DNA from 4 places in the Pseudomonas sp. FW305-96 genome. Region 1 is predicted to be linked to each of the others. Evidence: predicted binding sites of a transcription regulator. Region 1 holds the regulator's gene; each other region holds the start of a gene.

Region 1 (4,210 bases):
TCCGCGTCGACCCGGCGCTCACCTTTGCGCAGGATGTCGAACACGTTCTCGGCAATGTGGCAGCACTCCACCAACTCATTGAGCTGAAGGAAGCCGGCGCCCCCTTTTACAGTGTGGAAACCGCGGAAAATCGCGTTGAGCAGGTCCGCATCATCGGGCCGGCTTTCCAGCTCGACCAATTGCTCGGACAGTTGCTCGAGGATTTCGCCGGCTTCTACCAGGAAATCCTGAAGGATTTCTTCATCGGCGCCGAAGCTCATTAAACGTGCTCCTTAAAAACCCAGGCTGGACAACAGATCGTCGACATCGTCCTGGCTGGACACGACGTCTTCACGCTTATCGGCATGAATCTGCGGACCTTCACCCCGAGTCGGATGTTTTTCTTGATCTTTTTCAGCACGCAGCTGCTGGTGGTCATGTTCGATACCGGCAAAGCGGTCGACCTGGCTTGCCATCAGCACGAGCTTGAGCAGATTGCTTTCGACTTCGGTGACCAGGGTGGTCACCCGTTTGATCACCTGGCCGGTGAGATCCTGATAATCCTGGGCCAGGACAATATCGTTGATATGGCCGGCGACCTTCTGATTACCTTCGGCGCTGTGCGTCAGGAAACTGTCCACACGCTTGACCAGCTCACGGAACTCCGGCGCCGCCACTTCGCGACGCATGAAGCGCTGCCAGTCGGCGGACAGGCTCTGGGCCTCGGCGGCGAGGTCGTTGAGCACCGGGGTGCACGCCTCCGCCAGGTCCATGGTGCGGTTGGCCGCACCTTCGGTGAGACGGACCACGTAGGAGAGGCGCTCGGCGGCATCGGTAATCTGCGACACTTCCTCGGCCTGCGGCATGGCCGGGTCGATCTGGAAGTTGACGATTGCACTGTGCAGTTCGCGGGTGAGCTTGCCGACTTCCTGGTACAGCCCGCGGTCGCGGGTCTGGTTCAGTTGGTGGATCAGCTGCACCGCCTCACCGAAGCGGCCGCGCTCCAGGCTCTCGACCAGCTCCTGCGCATGCTTCTTCAGGGTTGATTCGAACTCACCCAAAGAGTTGTTGGTTGACTCCATTGCGCCCCCCAGACGTGACTCAGCCGTTGACGCGTTCGAAGATCTTTTCGATCTTTTCTTTCAGCGCCAGGGCGGTGAAAGGCTTGACCACATAGCCGTTCACGCCGGCCTGGGCAGCTTCGATGATCTGCTCGCGCTTGGCTTCCGCGGTGACCATCAGCACCGGCAGGTGCTTGAGGCGCTCGTCGGCGCGAACGGCGCGCAGCAGGTCGATACCGGTCATGCCCGGCATGTTCCAGTCGGTCACCAGAAAGTCAAAATGCTCGCTGGTGAGCATTGGCAGTGCCGTGTTGCCGTCATCAGCTTCCTTGACGTTGGTGAACCCCAGGTCACGCAACAGGTTCTTGATGATCCGCCGCATCGTCGAAAAGTCGTCAACGATGAGGATTTTCATGTCTTTGTTCAATTAGACCTCCAAGCAGTCTTAAACGCGCTCGGCGCCGAGCGCGCGCTCAATCAATTCGGCACTACAAAAAAAACGACTGCACTGAACCCGGGTTCAACGTGCCCGCCACTCCCCAAGGCGGCTGCGCAAACGCGCGGCGCACTGGCTGTGCAACTGGCTGACACGCGATTCGCTGACCCCCAGCACCTCACCGATTTCCTTGAGGTTCAGCTCTTCGTCGTAGTACAGCGCCAGGACCAGGCGTTCGCGCTCCGGCAGGTTGGCGATCGCATCGGCCAGCGCGGCCTGGAAGCGCTCGTCTTCCAGGTCACGCGCCGGCTCCAGCTGGCCGCTGGCTCCGTCCTCGTGCAGCCCTTCATGTTCGCCGTCCTGCAGCAGGTCGTCGAAACTGAACAGGCGGCTGCCCAAGGTGTCATTCAAAATCCCGTAGTAATCATCGAGACTCAATTGGAGTTCGGCAGCAACCTCGTGATCTTTAGCGTCGCGGCCAGTCTTTGCTTCGACACAGCGGATCGCGTCACTGACCATGCGCGTATTGCGGTGCACCGAACGCGGCGCCCAATCGCCCTTGCGCACCTCGTCGAGCATGGCGCCGCGAATACGGATACCGGCGTAGGTTTCGAAACTGGCACCCTTGCTGGCATCGTATTTGTTGGCCACTTCCAGCAAGCCGATCATCCCGGCCTGGATCAGATCCTCGACCTGGACGTTGGCCGGCAGGCGTGCCAGCAGGTGGTAGGCGATACGCTTGACCAACGGCGCGTAGCGCTCGATCAGCTCGTACTGCGCATCCTTGGCGGCCTTGCTGTACATCTTGAAACCGCTCGCGCTCATAGCACCGGCCCTGCACTGGTGGGCTGCACCAGGCGCTCGACAAAGAATTCCAGGTGCCCACGCGGGTTGGCAGGCAGCGGCCAGCTGTCGACCTTCTGCGCGATGGCCTTGAACGCCAGCGCGCACTTGGACCGAGGGAAGGCCTCATAGACCGCCCGCTGCTTCTGCACGGCCTTGCGCACGCATTCGTCGTAAGGCACGGCACCGACGTATTGTAGGGCGACGTCGAGGAAGCGGTCCGTGACCTTGGTCAACTTGGCGAAAAGGTTGCGGCCTTCCTGCGGGCTCTGGGCCATGTTGGCCAGCACACGGAATCGATTCATCCCGTAATCGCGGTTGAGCAGCTTGATCAGCGCATAGGCGTCGGTGATCGAGGTCGGCTCGTCGCACACCACCAGCAGCACTTCCTGGGCGGCGCGAACGAAACTGACCACCGAGTCACCGATACCCGCAGCCGTGTCGATCACCAGCACATCGAGGTTGTCGCCGATGTCGCTGAAGGCCTGGATCAGGCCGGCGTGTTGCGCGGGCGCCAGGTGCACCATGCTCTGCGTGCCGGAGGCCGCCGGGACGATGCGCACACCACCCGGCCCCTGCAACAGCACATCACGCAGCTCGCAGCGGCCTTCGATCACATCGGCGAGGGTGCGCTTGGGCGTGAGCCCCAGCAGAACGTCGACATTGGCCAGGCCCAGGTCGGCGTCCAGCAACATCACCCGGCGGCCGAGTTCGGCCAGCGCCAGGGACAGGTTCACTGAAACGTTAGTCTTGCCGACGCCACCTTTGCCACCGGTCACGGCGATCACCTGTACGGGATGCATGCTACCCATGTCTGTTCTTTACCTTGTCTCGCTTGGACCCAGGCCACATGAGGGGCTGAACATTCAAGGCCACGGTCCGGCCGGGCAACCCCATGATGTAGGTACTTTGCACAGTATTCACCCTCAACCCGCGCGCTTGCCAGGGCTGTGGTACAGATCAGCGAACATGTCGGCCATGGCCTCGTCGCTGGGCTCTTCCTGCAATTGCACACTGACGGCGCGGCTTACCAACTGGTGCTTGCGCGGTAGCTGCAGGTCGTCGGGAATGCGCGGCCCATCGGTCAGATAGGCCACCGGCAATTCATGACTGATGGCCAGGCTCAGCACTTCGCCGAGGCAGGCCGTTTCGTCGAGTTTGGTCAGGATGCACCCGGCCAGGCCGCAGCGCTTGTAGCTATGGTAGGCGGCGGTGAGCACCTGCTTCTGGCTGGTGGTCGCCAGCACCAGGTAATTCTTTGCGGCGATGCCGCGCCCGGCCAGGGTCTCGAGCTGCATGCGCAGCGCCGGGTCGCTGGCCTGCAGGCCGGCGGTGTCGATCAGCACCACACGTTTGCGCAGCAGCGGCTCCAGGGCCTGGGCCAGCGACTCGCCCGGGTCGACGTAGGTGACCGGCACATTGAGGATGCGGCCCAGCGTCTTGAGCTGTTCCTGGGCGCCAATGCGGAAGCTGTCCATGCTCACCAGCGCCAGGTTGTTCGCGCCGTACTTGAGCACATAGCGGGCGGCCAGCTTGGCCAGCGTGGTGGTCTTGCCCATGCCGGCCGGGCCGACCATGGCGATCACTCCGCCCTCCTCGATCGGTTCGATCTCGGGCACGTCGATCATCCGCGCCAGGTGCGCCAGGACCATGCGCCAGGCATGGCGTGGTTCTTCGATCCCGGCAGTGAGGTCGAGCAGTTCGCGGGCCAGGCCACCGGAAAGGCCGAGGCGCTGAAGCCGGCGCCAGAGGTTGGCCTGCTGCGGCTTGCTGCCTTGCAGCTGGCTCCAGGCGAGCGAACCGAGCTGGACTTCAAGCAGCTCGCGCAAGCCGGTCAGTTCGAAACGCATGGCATCGAACAGGCGTGGGTCAACGGGTGCCGAGGCTGGCG
Region 2 (4,210 bases), on a different contig from region 1:
GGTGAGCCTTGAGCATGATGGTGCCGCCCGGGGTCTCGTAGCAACCGCGCGACTTCATGCCGACATAGCGGTTCTCGACGATGTCCAGGCGGCCGATGCCGTTGGCGCCGCCAATGCGGTTGAGCTCGGCCAGCACGGTGGCCGGGGTCTTCTCGACGCCGTCGATAGCAACGATGTCACCGTTGCGGTAGGTCAGCTCGATGTAGGTGGCCTGGTCCGGGGCATTCTCCGGGGAGACGCTCCATTTCCACATGTCTTCCTCGTGCTCGGTCCAGGTATCTTCCAGGACACCGCCTTCGTAGGAGATGTGCAGCAGGTTGGCGTCCATCGAGTATGGCGACTTCTTCTTGCCGTGACGCTCGATCGGGATACCGTGCTTCTCGGCGTAGTCCATCAGCTTCTCGCGGGACAGCAGGTCCCACTCACGCCATGGCGCGATGACCTTGACGCCAGGCTTGAGCGCATAGGCACCGAGCTCGAAACGCACCTGGTCGTTGCCCTTGCCGGTGGCACCGTGGGAAATGGCGTCGGCGCCGGTTTCGTTGGCGATTTCGATCAGGCGCTTGGCGATCAGCGGGCGGGCGATGGAAGTACCCAGCAGGTACTCGCCTTCGTAGACGGTGTTGGCGCGGAACATCGGGAAGACGAAATCACGCACGAACTCTTCGCGCAGGTCGTCGATGTAGATTTCTTTCACGCCCATCGCCTGGGCCTTGGCGCGGGCCGGTTCGACCTCCTCGCCCTGGCCGAGGTCAGCGGTGAAGGTCACCACTTCACAGTTGTAGGTGTCCTGCAGCCACTTGAGAATCACCGAAGTATCAAGGCCGCCGGAATACGCCAATACGACCTTTTTTACGTCCGCCATGCCATCACTCCACGGGGTTGTACGGAAAGCCGATGATTCTACCGGCCTTGCCGAAAAATTTACAATGGGGCGACAGCTTGTGACGACAAAGCGACAGGAATTGTCGAGAGCGCGACCCGCTGTCGCACTCAGGATTTTGCTGGAGCGGGCTGGGTGGCAGCGGCCGCAGGCGTCGCAGGCGCAGGTGCGGTAGCCGCGGGTGCCGGAGCCGCCGGCGCAACCGGTGGCGCCGGCTTCTCCAGCGGTTTCTCGACCGGTGTCACACGCTCGAGCTGGATGTTCACCCGGCGGTTTCGCGCCCGGTTGGCGGCAGAGTTGTTCTTCGCCAGTGGATAGCGCTCGCCGTGGAACCGCACGGTGATCTGCTCTTCCGGCACGCCATGGGCCTTGAGGTAGTCGGCAACCGCCAGTGCCCGTCGACGCGAGGTGTCACGGTTGGTCAGACGGTTGCCGCTGTTGTCGGAATGGCCGTTGAGCTCGATGCGGTTGACCGTCGGATCGGCCTTCAGATAATCGAGCAGCACATCCAGGCGAGCGCGCGCCGAGCTGTCCAGCTCGATACCGCCACCGGGGAAGCCGACCTGGGTCTGACGGATCTGGTCATAGTTCATCGGCAGCAGCTTGGCAGCACACAGTTGGTAGTCGCTGTAGGCCTTGGCGAAGCTGACTGGCATCACCTGCACTTGCATCGGCCGGCCACCCTCGCCCCGGTAGTTGCGCACCACCGTGCTACGGCCATCGAGCAGGCCATTGATCAGGCGGCTGGCCTGCCCCTGGCTGGAGGTGAACAGCACGCCAGTGCGGGCCATGTGCACCGCACCAAGGTTGATATCGCCCCGCCCTGGCTGCCAGGGGGCTGCGGCGGCCAGCAAGGTGGCGGAACCGGCGCCGAGGACGTTGCTGTCCGAACGCAGCTGGAACGTCGGTTGTTCGCCGGCACGGCGCACGAACTCGCCGCTGCCGAAACCGTCGATCGGCTGGATCAAGCGACATTCGAACTGATCACCCTCGACTTTCCAGGCGACGTTCTCCACGCGGGTCTGGAAGGTCATGGCCCCGGCCGGCAGGCTGGCGACAAGGGTGAACAGGGCTAGGTAACGCTGGCGCACGGTCGGCTCCACTGATTCTGACGGCTTACCTGAATGCTATCGGACGCCCGTCGGAAAACTTGATAGCCGTGCTCGAACAGGGGTTTTCCGGTAGCATTGGCTTCTGAGTTCGACCCGCCTGGAATCTCCAATGTCCGATCGCCTGACCCTCCTGCGCCCCGACGACTGGCACATCCATCTGCGCGATGGTGCCGTCCTGCCTCACACCGTCGGTGACGTGGCGCGTACCTTCGCCCGCGCCATCATCATGCCCAACCTGGTTCCGCCGGTGCGCAACGCCGTCGAGGCCGATGCCTACCGCGCCCGCATCCTTGCCGCACGCCCCGCCGGCAGCCGTTTCGAGCCACTGATGGTGCTGTATCTTACCGACCGCACCAGCCCGCAAGACATCCGCGCCGCCAAGGCCAGTGGGATCGTGTTCGCCGCCAAGCTCTACCCGGCCGGCGCCACCACCAACTCCGATTCGGGCGTGACCAGCATCGACAACATCTTCCCGGCAATCGAGGCACTGGCCGAAACCGGCATGCCCCTGCTGGTGCACGGTGAGGTCACGCGCAGTGAAATCGACGTGTTCGACCGCGAGAAGCGCTTCATCGACGAGCACATGCGCCGCCTGGTCGAGCGCTTCCCGACCCTGAAAGTGGTGTTCGAGCACATCACCACCGCCGACGCCGCGCAGTTCGTCACCGAGGCGCCGGCCAACGTCGGTGCCACCATCACCGCCCAGCACCTGCTGTACAACCGCAACCACATGCTGGTTGGCGGTATCCGCCCGCATTTCTATTGCCTGCCGATCCTCAAGCGCAACACCCACCAGGTTGCGTTGCTGGATGCCGCGACCAGCGGCAACCCGAAGTTCTTCCTCGGTACCGACTCGGCGCCTCACGCCAAGCATGCCAAGGAAGCCGCCTGCGGCTGCGCCGGCTGCTATACCGCCTACGCCGCCATCGAGTTGTATGCCGAGGCGTTCGAGCAGCGCAACGCGCTGGACAAGCTCGAAGGCTTCGCCAGCAAGCATGGCCCTGACTTCTACGGCCTGCCGCGCAATACCGACACCATCACCTTGGTGAGAGAGCAATGGACAGCGCCGGACAGCCTGCCCTTCGGTGACACCACCGTCATTCCCCTGCGCGCTGGTGAAACGCTGCGCTGGCGCCTGCAGGAGGACAACGCGTGAGCGAAGATCTGTACGAAGACGACCAGGACAGCCAGGTCAGCAGCGGCTCGCGCCATCCGATGGCCGAGCGTTTCCGCGGCTACCTGCCCGTGGTGGTGGATGTCGAGACTGGAGGCTTCAACAGCGCCACCGACGCGCTGCTGGAGATTGCCGCCGTCACCATCGGCATGGATGAAAAGGGCTTCCTGTTCCCCGAGCACACCTACTTCCATCGGGTCGAACCGTTCGAGGGCGCCAATATCGAGGCCGCCGCGCTGGAGTTCACCGGCATCAAGCTCGATCACCCGCTGCGCATGGCGGTGAGCGAGGAAAGCGCGCTGACCGATATTTTCCGCGGCGTGCGCAAGGCGCTGAAGGCCAATGGCTGCAAGCGGGCGATCCTGGTGGGGCATAACAGCAGCTTCGACCTGGGTTTCCTCAATGCCGCAGTGGCGCGCAACGATATCAAGCGCAACCCGTTCCACCCGTTCTCCAGCTTCGATACCGCCACCCTCGCTGGCCTTGCCTACGGCCAGACCGTGCTGGCCCGAGCCTGCCAGAGCGCAGACATCGACTTCGACGGCCGTGAGGCGCATTCGGCGCGTTACGACACCGAGAAGACCGCCGAGCTGTTCTGCGGCATCGTCAATCGCTGGAAAGAGATGGGCGGCTGGCGCGACTTCAACGACTGATCACACGCTTGTAGCTTGAAGCATAAAAAACCGGCCACCAGGGCCGGTTTTTTCATGCGCTTGGCAAATTACAGCTTGCCAGCGTTCTCGCTCAGGTAAGCCGCGACACCTTCCGGCGAAGCGTTCATGCCCTTGTCGCCTTTCTTCCAGTTGGCCGGGCAGACTTCGCCGTGCTCTTCGTGGAATTGCAGGGCGTCGACCAGGCGCAGCAGCTCGTCCATGTTGCGGCCCAGCGGCAGGTCGTTGACGATCTGCGAGCGGACAACACCGTTGGTGTCGATCAGGAAGGCACCACGGAAGGCCACGCCGCCTTCGGACTCGACGTCGTAGGCCTTGCAGATTTCGTGGGTCATGTCGGCTGCCAGGGTGTACTTGACCTGGCCGATGC
Region 3 (4,210 bases), on a different contig from region 1:
CGAGGCCCATGCCGAAGGCTGGTGGACGGCCTGGCTACTGGGCGCTGCGGCCATGGCGCATCGGCGGGTGACTTTCTACCATGCTGGCTCGACTGACCTGCCGCAGCGCTTGGGCAAGTGGCCAGTAATGCGGGAACGAGAGCATATCGACCTGTTCGTGCGCGCCTATCATGACGAACAGACCTTTGGCCGGGCCATGGCTTCGCCGGCCGGGGGCGGCGCAGTGTCGGACAGGGACAATGCGGATTTCTTCCATGCCGATCTCAAGGCCAAGATCAGGCGGGGGTTCTGAATGCATCGGGGCCGCAAAGCGGCCCCTGTTACTTACTGGTCTTTGGCCTCGTCCATCTTCAATACGCCATCTTCGAAGATGTTCAGCTTCTGGCGCAGCTCACGCGGCTGCATCGGCGTATCGCCCGGTGTCGCGGCTGCACCTGGCGCTGCGCTCGCAGGCGGTGTGTCAGCGGCAGGCGGCGCAGCCTCCGGCTTGCCCTGTTCACCCTCGATATCGCGCTGCGCCTTCTTGGTGAGGACGATGATGTCGATACGGCGGTTGACCGGGTTGAACGGGTTGGCACGGTCGAACAGCGACGACGAAGCATAACCGACCACGCGGGCCACCTGCTCATCCGGATAGCCTCCAGCGACCAATGCACGACGCGCCGCGTTCGCGCGGTTGGCCGACAGCTCCCAGTTACCGAAATCGCCGGTACCGGAGTACGGCTTGGCATCGGTATGGCCACTGATGCTGATCTTGTTCGGCACCGCCTTGATGGTGTCGGCCATGGCCAGCAGGATGTCTTCGAAGTACGGCTGCAGGCGTGCGCTGCCCAGGTCGAACATCGGCCGGTTCTCGGCATCCATGATCTGGATGCGCAGGCCGTCCTGGGTGATCTCGAACAGGATCTGGTCCTTGAACTTCTGCAGCTGCGGGTTTTCCTCGACCTTGTTCTGCAGCTCCTGCAGCAGCAGCTCGAGGCGCTCGCGCTCGACCTGCTCGGCCATGGTCTCGACCTGATCCTTGTCCAGTTGCAGGCTGGTATCCGGCGTCGGTTCGGACTTCACTTCCGGGTTGATGGTCTTTTCCGGTGCCAGTTCTGGCGAGCCACCCAGATCGATGATGTAGGGCGTACCGCTTTCGGAGAAACCGATCGGGTCCTTGAAGTAACCGGCGATTGCGATCTTCTGCTCAGGCGTGGCGGTCGACAGCAACCACAGCACCAGGAAGAACGCCATCATCGCCGTGGCGAAGTCGGCGAAGGCGATTTTCCAGGCGCCGCCGTGATGGCCGTCGCCAAAGCGCTTGACGCGCTTGACGATGATGGGCTGATTGTTCTCCATGGCTTAGCGACCGCGTACTGCTTGTTCCAGCTCGGCGAAGCTCGGGCGGTGCGCCGGGTACAGCACCTTGCGACCGAACTCGACCGCCAGCGACGGCGGCATGCCGGAAGCCGAGGCCACCAGCGAGGCCTTGATCGCCTCGTAGACGTTCAACTCTTCCTTGGCATCATGGCGCAGGGCATTGGCCAACGGGCCGAAGAAGCCGTAGGCAGCAAGAATACCGAAGAAGGTACCGACCAACGCCGCACCGACGTGCAGGCCGATGGACTTCTGGTCACCGTCACCCAGCGAGGCCATGGTCACCACGATACCCAGTACCGCCGCGACGATACCGAAGCCGGGCATGCCGTCGGCGATCCCGGTCACTGCGTGGGACGGGTGCTCGAGCTCTTCCTTCATGCTCAGCAGCTCCATGTCGAACAGGCCTTCGAGCTCGTGGGGCGCCATGTTGCCGGTGGACATGATCCGCAGGTAATCGCAGATGAACGCGGTCATGCGCTCATCACCCAGCACCGCCGGGTACTTGGCGAAGATCGGGCTGGCCGCGGCGTCCTCGATGTCGCCTTCGATCGCCATCATGCCTTCACGACGGCTCTTGTTGAGGATCTCGTACACCAGGCCCAGCACTTCCAGGTAGAAGGTGTGGGTGAAACGGGTGCCGAACATCTTCAGCGACTTCTTGATCACATGCATGGTCATGTAACCAGGGTTGGCCTGGAGGAACGCACCAAAGGCCGCGCCGCCGATGATCAGCACTTCGAACGGCTGGATCAGTGCCGCGATCTTGCCGTGGGAAAGCACGTAGCCGCCGAGCACGCTCGCGAATACGACGATGATGCCGATAATTTTAGCCATAAGTTGGAAGCACTTGCTGTCGTGGTCAGGATAGGGAACGGAAGCTTGAAAACTCTTCTTCTACTTATCGGCAGAACTGCGCCAGACTATAGCCACTCATTGCGAAAAGCCAGTTCGGACTGATGTCAATATGCCAATTGAAACCAAGGTGCCAAGTCAGGCTCCGTCGAGTCTAGAGGCCTGGATCAAGCTGCTCGACGGGGTCCGCGTACCGGTGCCGAAAGAGAGCCATGATCGGGTGCTGCAGGCTATCAACGACAGCCGTCGCTCCCTGCGCGATATCGCCGAACTGATGCAGGATAGCCCCGCGCTGGTGCTCTGCGTGTTGCGCGAGGCCAACCACCCGGCCAACGCCAGCCAGGCCGAACCGGCCGAGAGCCTGGAAATAGCCCTGAACCGCCTTGGCCTGGCCCGCGTCAGCCAACTGCTGGCACGCCTGCCATCGCTGCCGGCCGACGAGATCCCGCCGGTGCTGCGCCAGTTCCTGCTGATCAGCCAGCATGCCACCCAGCAAGCCAACGGCCTGTTCGCCAGCCGCCTGGCGCGCCTGTGGCAGGAAATCCACTGGGGCAGCCTGCTGTTCCTCTCGCCCCTGTGGCCCCTGGCCCTGGTCTATCCCAAGCTGCTGGATACCTGGGAGCTGCGAGTTATCCACAAGGGCGAGGAAGCCGCTGAAGTCGAACAGCAACTGTTCGGCGTGCGCATCATGCAACTGTGCCAGGCCATGGCCGAGCACTGGCGCCTGCCCGAGTGGGTGACCCAGGGTTACCGCCTGCTGATGGACGAGCGCGAACAGCTGGCGCAGGTGCTGAACATCGCCCGCGAGCAGGACCCGCTTGTCCAGCAGCAGCGCCTGGACGAAGAGCCGGCCCTGCGCCGCTGGTTCAACCAGCCCCCGAATACCGTGCTGCTGGCCAACGGCCTTGCACTGGCCGCCCAGGTCGGCTGGGACAATCCGCATTTGCTGCGCTGGCAGCTGCTTACAGCCCTCTATCTGCAGACCACGCTGGACGATGTCCAGCAGCAGGTTCACCAACAGGCCGCGGCCAGTGCCCGCCATCACGCCCGGCATGCCCTGTTCCACCCGGCCGAGGCGCTGATCTGGCCTTGGCACCAGCGCCGCCCGCACCCGGACATGCTCACGCCGCCACCGCCCAGCACCGAGGACCTTGGTCGCTGGCGCAGGTTGTGCCAGGAGTTGCTCGCCCAGCCGAGCCCGTTCAGCAATACCGTGCACCTGGCCACCCAGGCCCGCGAAGCGCTGCTGGCGTGCGGCATGCAGCGTCTGATGCTGCTGAGCCTGGACAAGGCTACCGACTACCTGCGGGTGCAGCAGACTGCGGGCCTGCCCAAGGAAGCCGGCGTCATTGCGTTGCCGATCGCGCAGAACAAACTCCTGCAGAAACTGATGAGCAAGGCCGGGCAATTGCGCCTGACGCCCGAAAATCACGCCCAGTTCACCGCACTGCTGCCGGCGCCACTGCGCGCATTCTTCCGCAGCGAACACCTGCTGCTGCGCTCGCTGGCGGTCGGCGACCAGGTGCTGATGCTGGCGGTGGCGGACCAGGACGGCAAACCGCTGGCCGATGTCAGCGTGCAGGCATTCGGTAAAACCGTGCAATGCATCGAGCGCGCCCTGGCCCTCTTCGGCAACCGCCATTCATGATTGCCTTGCGCTACAATCGCCCCCTTTGCACCCTGGAGACCGTGGATGACTGACTTTTCCGGCTTGCCCCTGGTGATCGAAGCCGAGGACCTGCTGCCGCGCCTGGAATCGCCGCAACTGATCCTGGTCGACCTGACCAGCGCCAACCGCTATGGCAGCGGCCACATCCCCGGGGCGCGCTTCGTCGATCCCAAGCGCACCCAGCTGGGACAGCCGCCTGCACCTGGCCTGCTGCCGGCACGCGCCGACCTGGAAAAGCTGTTCGCCGAACTCGGTCATCGCGACGATGCGGTCTATGTGGTCTACGACGACGAAGGCGGCGGCTGGGCCGGCCGTTTCATCTGGCTG
Region 4 (4,210 bases), on a different contig from region 1:
GGTCGCGGATCTCGTTCACCGACAGCTGGATACCCTCGAAACTGTCACGCGCGCTTTCGATTGACGTCACGCTGGCCCGCGACAGGTCCAGGCAGCTTTCCATCTTTTGCGAGACCTCATGGGTCTTGCCGCCGAGGGTATTGAGCAACTGGTCGATCTCGCCGGTGGAATCGGCGGTGCGCTTGGCCAGTGCCCGTACCTCGTCGGCCACCACCGCGAAACCACGCCCCTGGTCGCCGGCCCGGGCGGCCTCGATCGCGGCGTTGAGCGCCAGCAGGTTGGTCTGCTCGGCGATGGCGCGGATGGTGCCGAGGATCTGGTTGATGCTGCGGCTGCCTTCTTCCAACTCGACCATGGCCTGAGACGACTCGCTCAGGCGCCGACCCAGACGATTGACGTTGTCGGTGGTCGCCTCGATCTGCTGCTTGCCCTCGGCCACCCGCCGGTGCCCATGTTCGGCGGCATCTGCGGCGCTGCTGCATGAGCGCGCCACTTCGTTGGCGGTGGCGACCATTTCGTTGAACGCAGTGGACACCAGCTCCACCGCCTCGCGCTGACGCCCGGCGGCCTCGTTCATGTTACCGGCCATCTCGCTGTTGCTGCGCGAGGCTTCGTGCAGGTTGGTCGAGGCCGCGCCGATGCGCTGGATCAGCTGGCGGATGGCGGCGAGGAACTTGTTGAACCAGCCGGCCAGCTCGGCGGTTTCATCTTTGCCCTGGACCTGCAGGTCGCGGCGCAGGTCGCCTTCACCCTCGGCGATCGACTGCAGGCCGGTGCTCACCTGGCCGATGGGCTTGACGATCACCCGCGAGAACGCTGCCGCCACCCCGGCGAAGATCAGCGCCAGCAGCACCACGATCACCGCCGTGACATAGGTCATGCGTGTGGCCGCGGCCATGACCTCGTCGTACTCGATCAGCCCGACGAAGCGCCAGCCCAGGCCTGGGGAGGTCCACACATTGGCCATGTAGCGCACGCCATCGATCACCACCTCGGTGGCGCCTTGCTCGGTGGCGGCCAACGCCGCGTACGGTGCGCCGAGATCCTTGAGCTGCTTGAAGCTGTGCCCGGCGTTGCGCGGGTCGACCAGCACGGTGCCGTCCTCGATCAGCATCACGTAGCCGCTGTCGCCCAGCTTGATGCTCTTGACCAGCTCGGTGAGGTTCTTCAGCGACACGCTGACCACGAACACGCCCTTGGCCTTGCCGGCCGCGTCGAGCAGCGCGCGGGCGGTGCCGACCAGGGCCACGTCGTCCTTGTCGTAGTAGTACGCGGCGGTGCGCACCGTCTTGTCCGGGCTGGCCATGGCGGCCTTGTACCAGGGGCGGGTGCGCGGGTCGTACTTGGCCAGTTGTGGATCATCCGGCCATTTGGCGTAGCTGCCGTCTTCCAGGCCGATTGAAAGGATCGCCGCTGCCGGGTGAGTGGTGCCGTAGCGGGCGAAGGCGTCGATGACCCGTTGCGCAGCCTCGGGCATCGGCTGGCTGGCGGCATCGGCCCCGGTGTAGTCCTTGAGCGAGGTGACCGAGGTGTATACAGGATCCTTGGCCATCTGATCGACGTTCTGCAACGTGCCATCAAAGAACTGGCGCATGTTGCCGTCGATCTGGCGAATTTCCCGGGTACTACCGTCGAGGAACTGATCGACCGCCTCGCTGCGGATGTTCAGCACCGAAATCCCGCCAACCAGGGCGACCGGGATAAAGGCCACCAGTACGAAGGCCAGGATCAGTTTGTTTTTTATTTTCATCGTGACGCCCATCCGTGAGTGTGAAGGGTGTACATGGCCGCTTCGCTAGGGTGGTGGCCACTTGCTACCTTTTCTGTTTCGGCGGGCGGAATATAAACCTTTAGTAGATATTTCGTGTACAGGAAATTCAGAAATTGTCCTGACTTGGCGGGAAAGTAGCAAAGATGCGTAGGAGCGGGTTTGCCCCACAAAGAGCTCTGAGCTGTTGATTAAGGACGATTACTAAGACTTTCCCTATTTCATGTAGGACGTTTCCCAACCATGCTTTCACGGCCTTTCAGCTGTTGTTCTGGCCAGCCGCATTCCCTAATCTCGCCCTGTCGTTGCCAATTCAACGACCGGGTGTGCAAGCCCGAGGATGTGGTCCAAGTCGCTCAATGGCGGCTATACGTGGGAGGCCTTCGGGCCAGCCGGGTTCCTACTCCACGGTCTTGCACACCCGCGTATAGCTGCCTCCCTCGCGCTGAGCGAAAGCGGATATCGAAAGCTCCCATGGCTACCTTCAGTGATCGAGCACCTTGTGATAGGTCACGAATTCCTGCTCGGCCTCATACCCCAGCGATTCATACAGCGCCTGGGCGGCAAGGTTGCTCCTGGCGGTGTCCAGGCTCAACCGCTGCGCGCCCTCGGCTTGGGTCCGCGGTGGCGTCCAGGTGGTGCAGGTCACAGGCAATGACGTTCATGTCGGGGCTCGCTATCAGGTTGTCCAGCGCCTTTGCTGTGGGGGCGATCCTGCAGGATTTCATGAAACACAGACGTAGGGATTCTGCTGCGTGCCGCAAAGCCGGAAAAGCAGGTCTTTGTCACGAGTGTTTGCCGACCAATGGGGCTGCGGCTTGCTGGCGTCTATTCAGGGCATTAGCATCCGCTTTCCTCACTCACGGCCATGCGCAACCTTTGGCCGACTCCAGGATCAAGGACGAATGTTGCCGCTGCTTTCCCGCTTCCTGCTGCACGCACTGGGGTGTGTGGCTTTTCCCTTTATCTTGAGCCTTGGCTTCGATCTCTACCGGCAGCATGTCGGCCCGCCGATGGCGCGAGGTGTCAGCGTCGGCTTGGCGACGATGCTGGTGTTCTACGCCTTCGTGCTCTTCAACCTGTTGATGGTGGCCATTCCAAGGGCGGCAGTTCGCTACTGGCTGGCGCTGTTGCTGGTGCTGCTGGTGCTGGCGTTCTTCAATACCTTGCACCCGTTGCGGGCACTGGGATTTGCGTTGTTGTGCGGTGGCTTGTGCGTGGTGGCCATCGGGATGACGCCACTGGTAACGTCGCTGTTGCACCAGTGCCGTCGGTGAGGGAGTTCAGCAGGCCAGCACCTGTCGTTCTTCGAGCCACTGTTCGAAGCAGATGAAGGTGTCTACAGCGGCTTCTACCGTCCGGGCCTGGGCGGTCGGCTCCGGGGTCGCGGCAGCCAGTCGCTCGAGGAAGCTGCGCCAGCGTGCGCCGGTCAGCGGGCCGTAGACGTCGAGGAACGCGCCGCCGTTGTCGGCGTCGATACCCAGGCGTTCGGCCATGGCCCGCTTGAGCACTTGGCCACCGAGCGTGGAGCCTTCAAGTACATACATCACCCCAAGCGCGCTGGCTTCGTCATCGATGCGAGGCAGGGCGTGGCACCAGGGCAGCGCTTCGATATCGATGGCCAGGGCGCCCAGGTCGCGTGACAGGGTGGGCGTCTTGTGGCGTTCGGCGCTCTGGTAGGCGCCCAGCAGTAAATCCAGCGGCGCATGAAAGCCATGGTAGGCCCCGAGCAGGTCGGCGTAGGCCGCGCGGTCGAAGCCCTCGCTGAAGAAAGGCAGCCGGGCTTCCAGCCTCTGGTGGCAGGCGCGGGTACCTTCGCGCAGGGCAAGCAGCAACGGGCTGACGGTAGCGGACATGACGGCGGCTCTGGCGTTATGGCATTCGATACTGCCAGATCAGGCGACGCAATCACCAGTGCCGATTTTACGCACCTGGCCCTTGAACTGTGGAATCATTGCGCCGCCTCTGGAACGAGGCTTTCACCGCCAAGAAAGGAATGCAGCACGATGCGCGCAACAACATGGAACTGGCTGGCCCTGGGGCTGGCGTTGCTGCCGGGCCTGGCCGTCGCGGCGGAACCAGAGCCGGTGCCGGTATACCGGGAGATCAAGGACTGGATTGTTGGCTGCGACAACACGCGCTTCTGCACCGCGGTCCTGGCCGATCATCCGGAGCGGATGCGAGTGGGCATGCTGGTGCAGCGTGAGGCGGGCGCCTGGGGCAACCTGCACCTTACCCTGGTGGGGAGCACCGACTGGTCGGGCGAGCCCATGCTCGACGGCCAGCTGCTGGTCGCCCCCTGGCGCATGACCCGCGGTGTCGAGACCACCCTGGAACTGGAGGGCGCCGATGCCTATGCCGTGTTGCGGCAATTGCGCAATGGCCAGCGCCTGGTGGACGACACCCGGCCAGGGGAGCGGGTGAGTTCGCTGCAGGGGCTGA

The links. Region 1 encodes FliA, which starts transcription of late flagellar genes. Its sites were predicted from a motif close to CTAAAGTTTNNNNNNNNNNNGCCGNTAA; they were not measured.
Region 2: the regulator FliA is predicted to act here: its motif matches at 2,011-2,038, upstream of AC3WL2_RS23890 (flagellar protein MotY).
Region 3: the regulator FliA is predicted to act here: its motif matches at 2,261-2,288, upstream of motA (flagellar motor stator protein MotA).
Region 4: the regulator FliA is predicted to act here: its motif matches at 1,826-1,853, upstream of AC3WL2_RS25500 (methyl-accepting chemotaxis protein).

The regions. Positions count from the first base shown of each region.
Region 1 covers NZ_JBYSYW010000045.1:2,834-7,043, reverse strand. The annotation lists gene AC3WL2_RS24045 (chemotaxis protein CheA) at 1-260, opposite strand, end outside; gene AC3WL2_RS24040 (protein phosphatase CheZ) at 273-1,061, opposite strand; gene AC3WL2_RS24035 (chemotaxis response regulator CheY) at 1,081-1,455, opposite strand; gene fliA (RNA polymerase sigma factor FliA) at 1,561-2,301, opposite strand; gene fleN (flagellar synthesis regulator FleN) at 2,298-3,131, opposite strand; gene flhF (flagellar biosynthesis GTPase FlhF) at 3,246-4,210, opposite strand, start outside.
Region 2 covers NZ_JBYSYW010000044.1:16,042-20,251, reverse strand. The annotation lists gene AC3WL2_RS23895 (argininosuccinate synthase) at 1-865, opposite strand, end outside; gene AC3WL2_RS23890 (flagellar protein MotY) at 994-1,974, opposite strand; gene pyrC (dihydroorotase) at 2,105-3,151, shown strand; gene rnt (ribonuclease T) at 3,211-3,822, shown strand; gene AC3WL2_RS23875 (peroxiredoxin) at 3,891-4,210, opposite strand, start outside.
Region 3 covers NZ_JBYSYW010000063.1:1,470-5,679, reverse strand. The annotation lists gene AC3WL2_RS25670 (molecular chaperone Tir) at 1-292, shown strand, start outside; gene motB (flagellar motor protein MotB) at 325-1,341, opposite strand; gene motA (flagellar motor stator protein MotA) at 1,345-2,196, opposite strand; gene AC3WL2_RS25655 (HDOD domain-containing protein) at 2,327-3,862, shown strand; gene AC3WL2_RS25650 (rhodanese-like domain-containing protein) at 3,908-4,210, shown strand, end outside.
Region 4 covers NZ_JBYSYW010000058.1:7,749-11,958, reverse strand. The annotation lists gene AC3WL2_RS25500 (methyl-accepting chemotaxis protein) at 1-1,750, opposite strand, end outside; gene AC3WL2_RS25495 (GNAT family N-acetyltransferase) at 2,253-2,423, opposite strand; gene AC3WL2_RS25490 (hypothetical protein) at 2,674-3,045, shown strand; gene AC3WL2_RS25485 (biliverdin-producing heme oxygenase) at 3,052-3,624, opposite strand; gene AC3WL2_RS25480 (DUF1176 domain-containing protein) at 3,775-4,210, shown strand, end outside.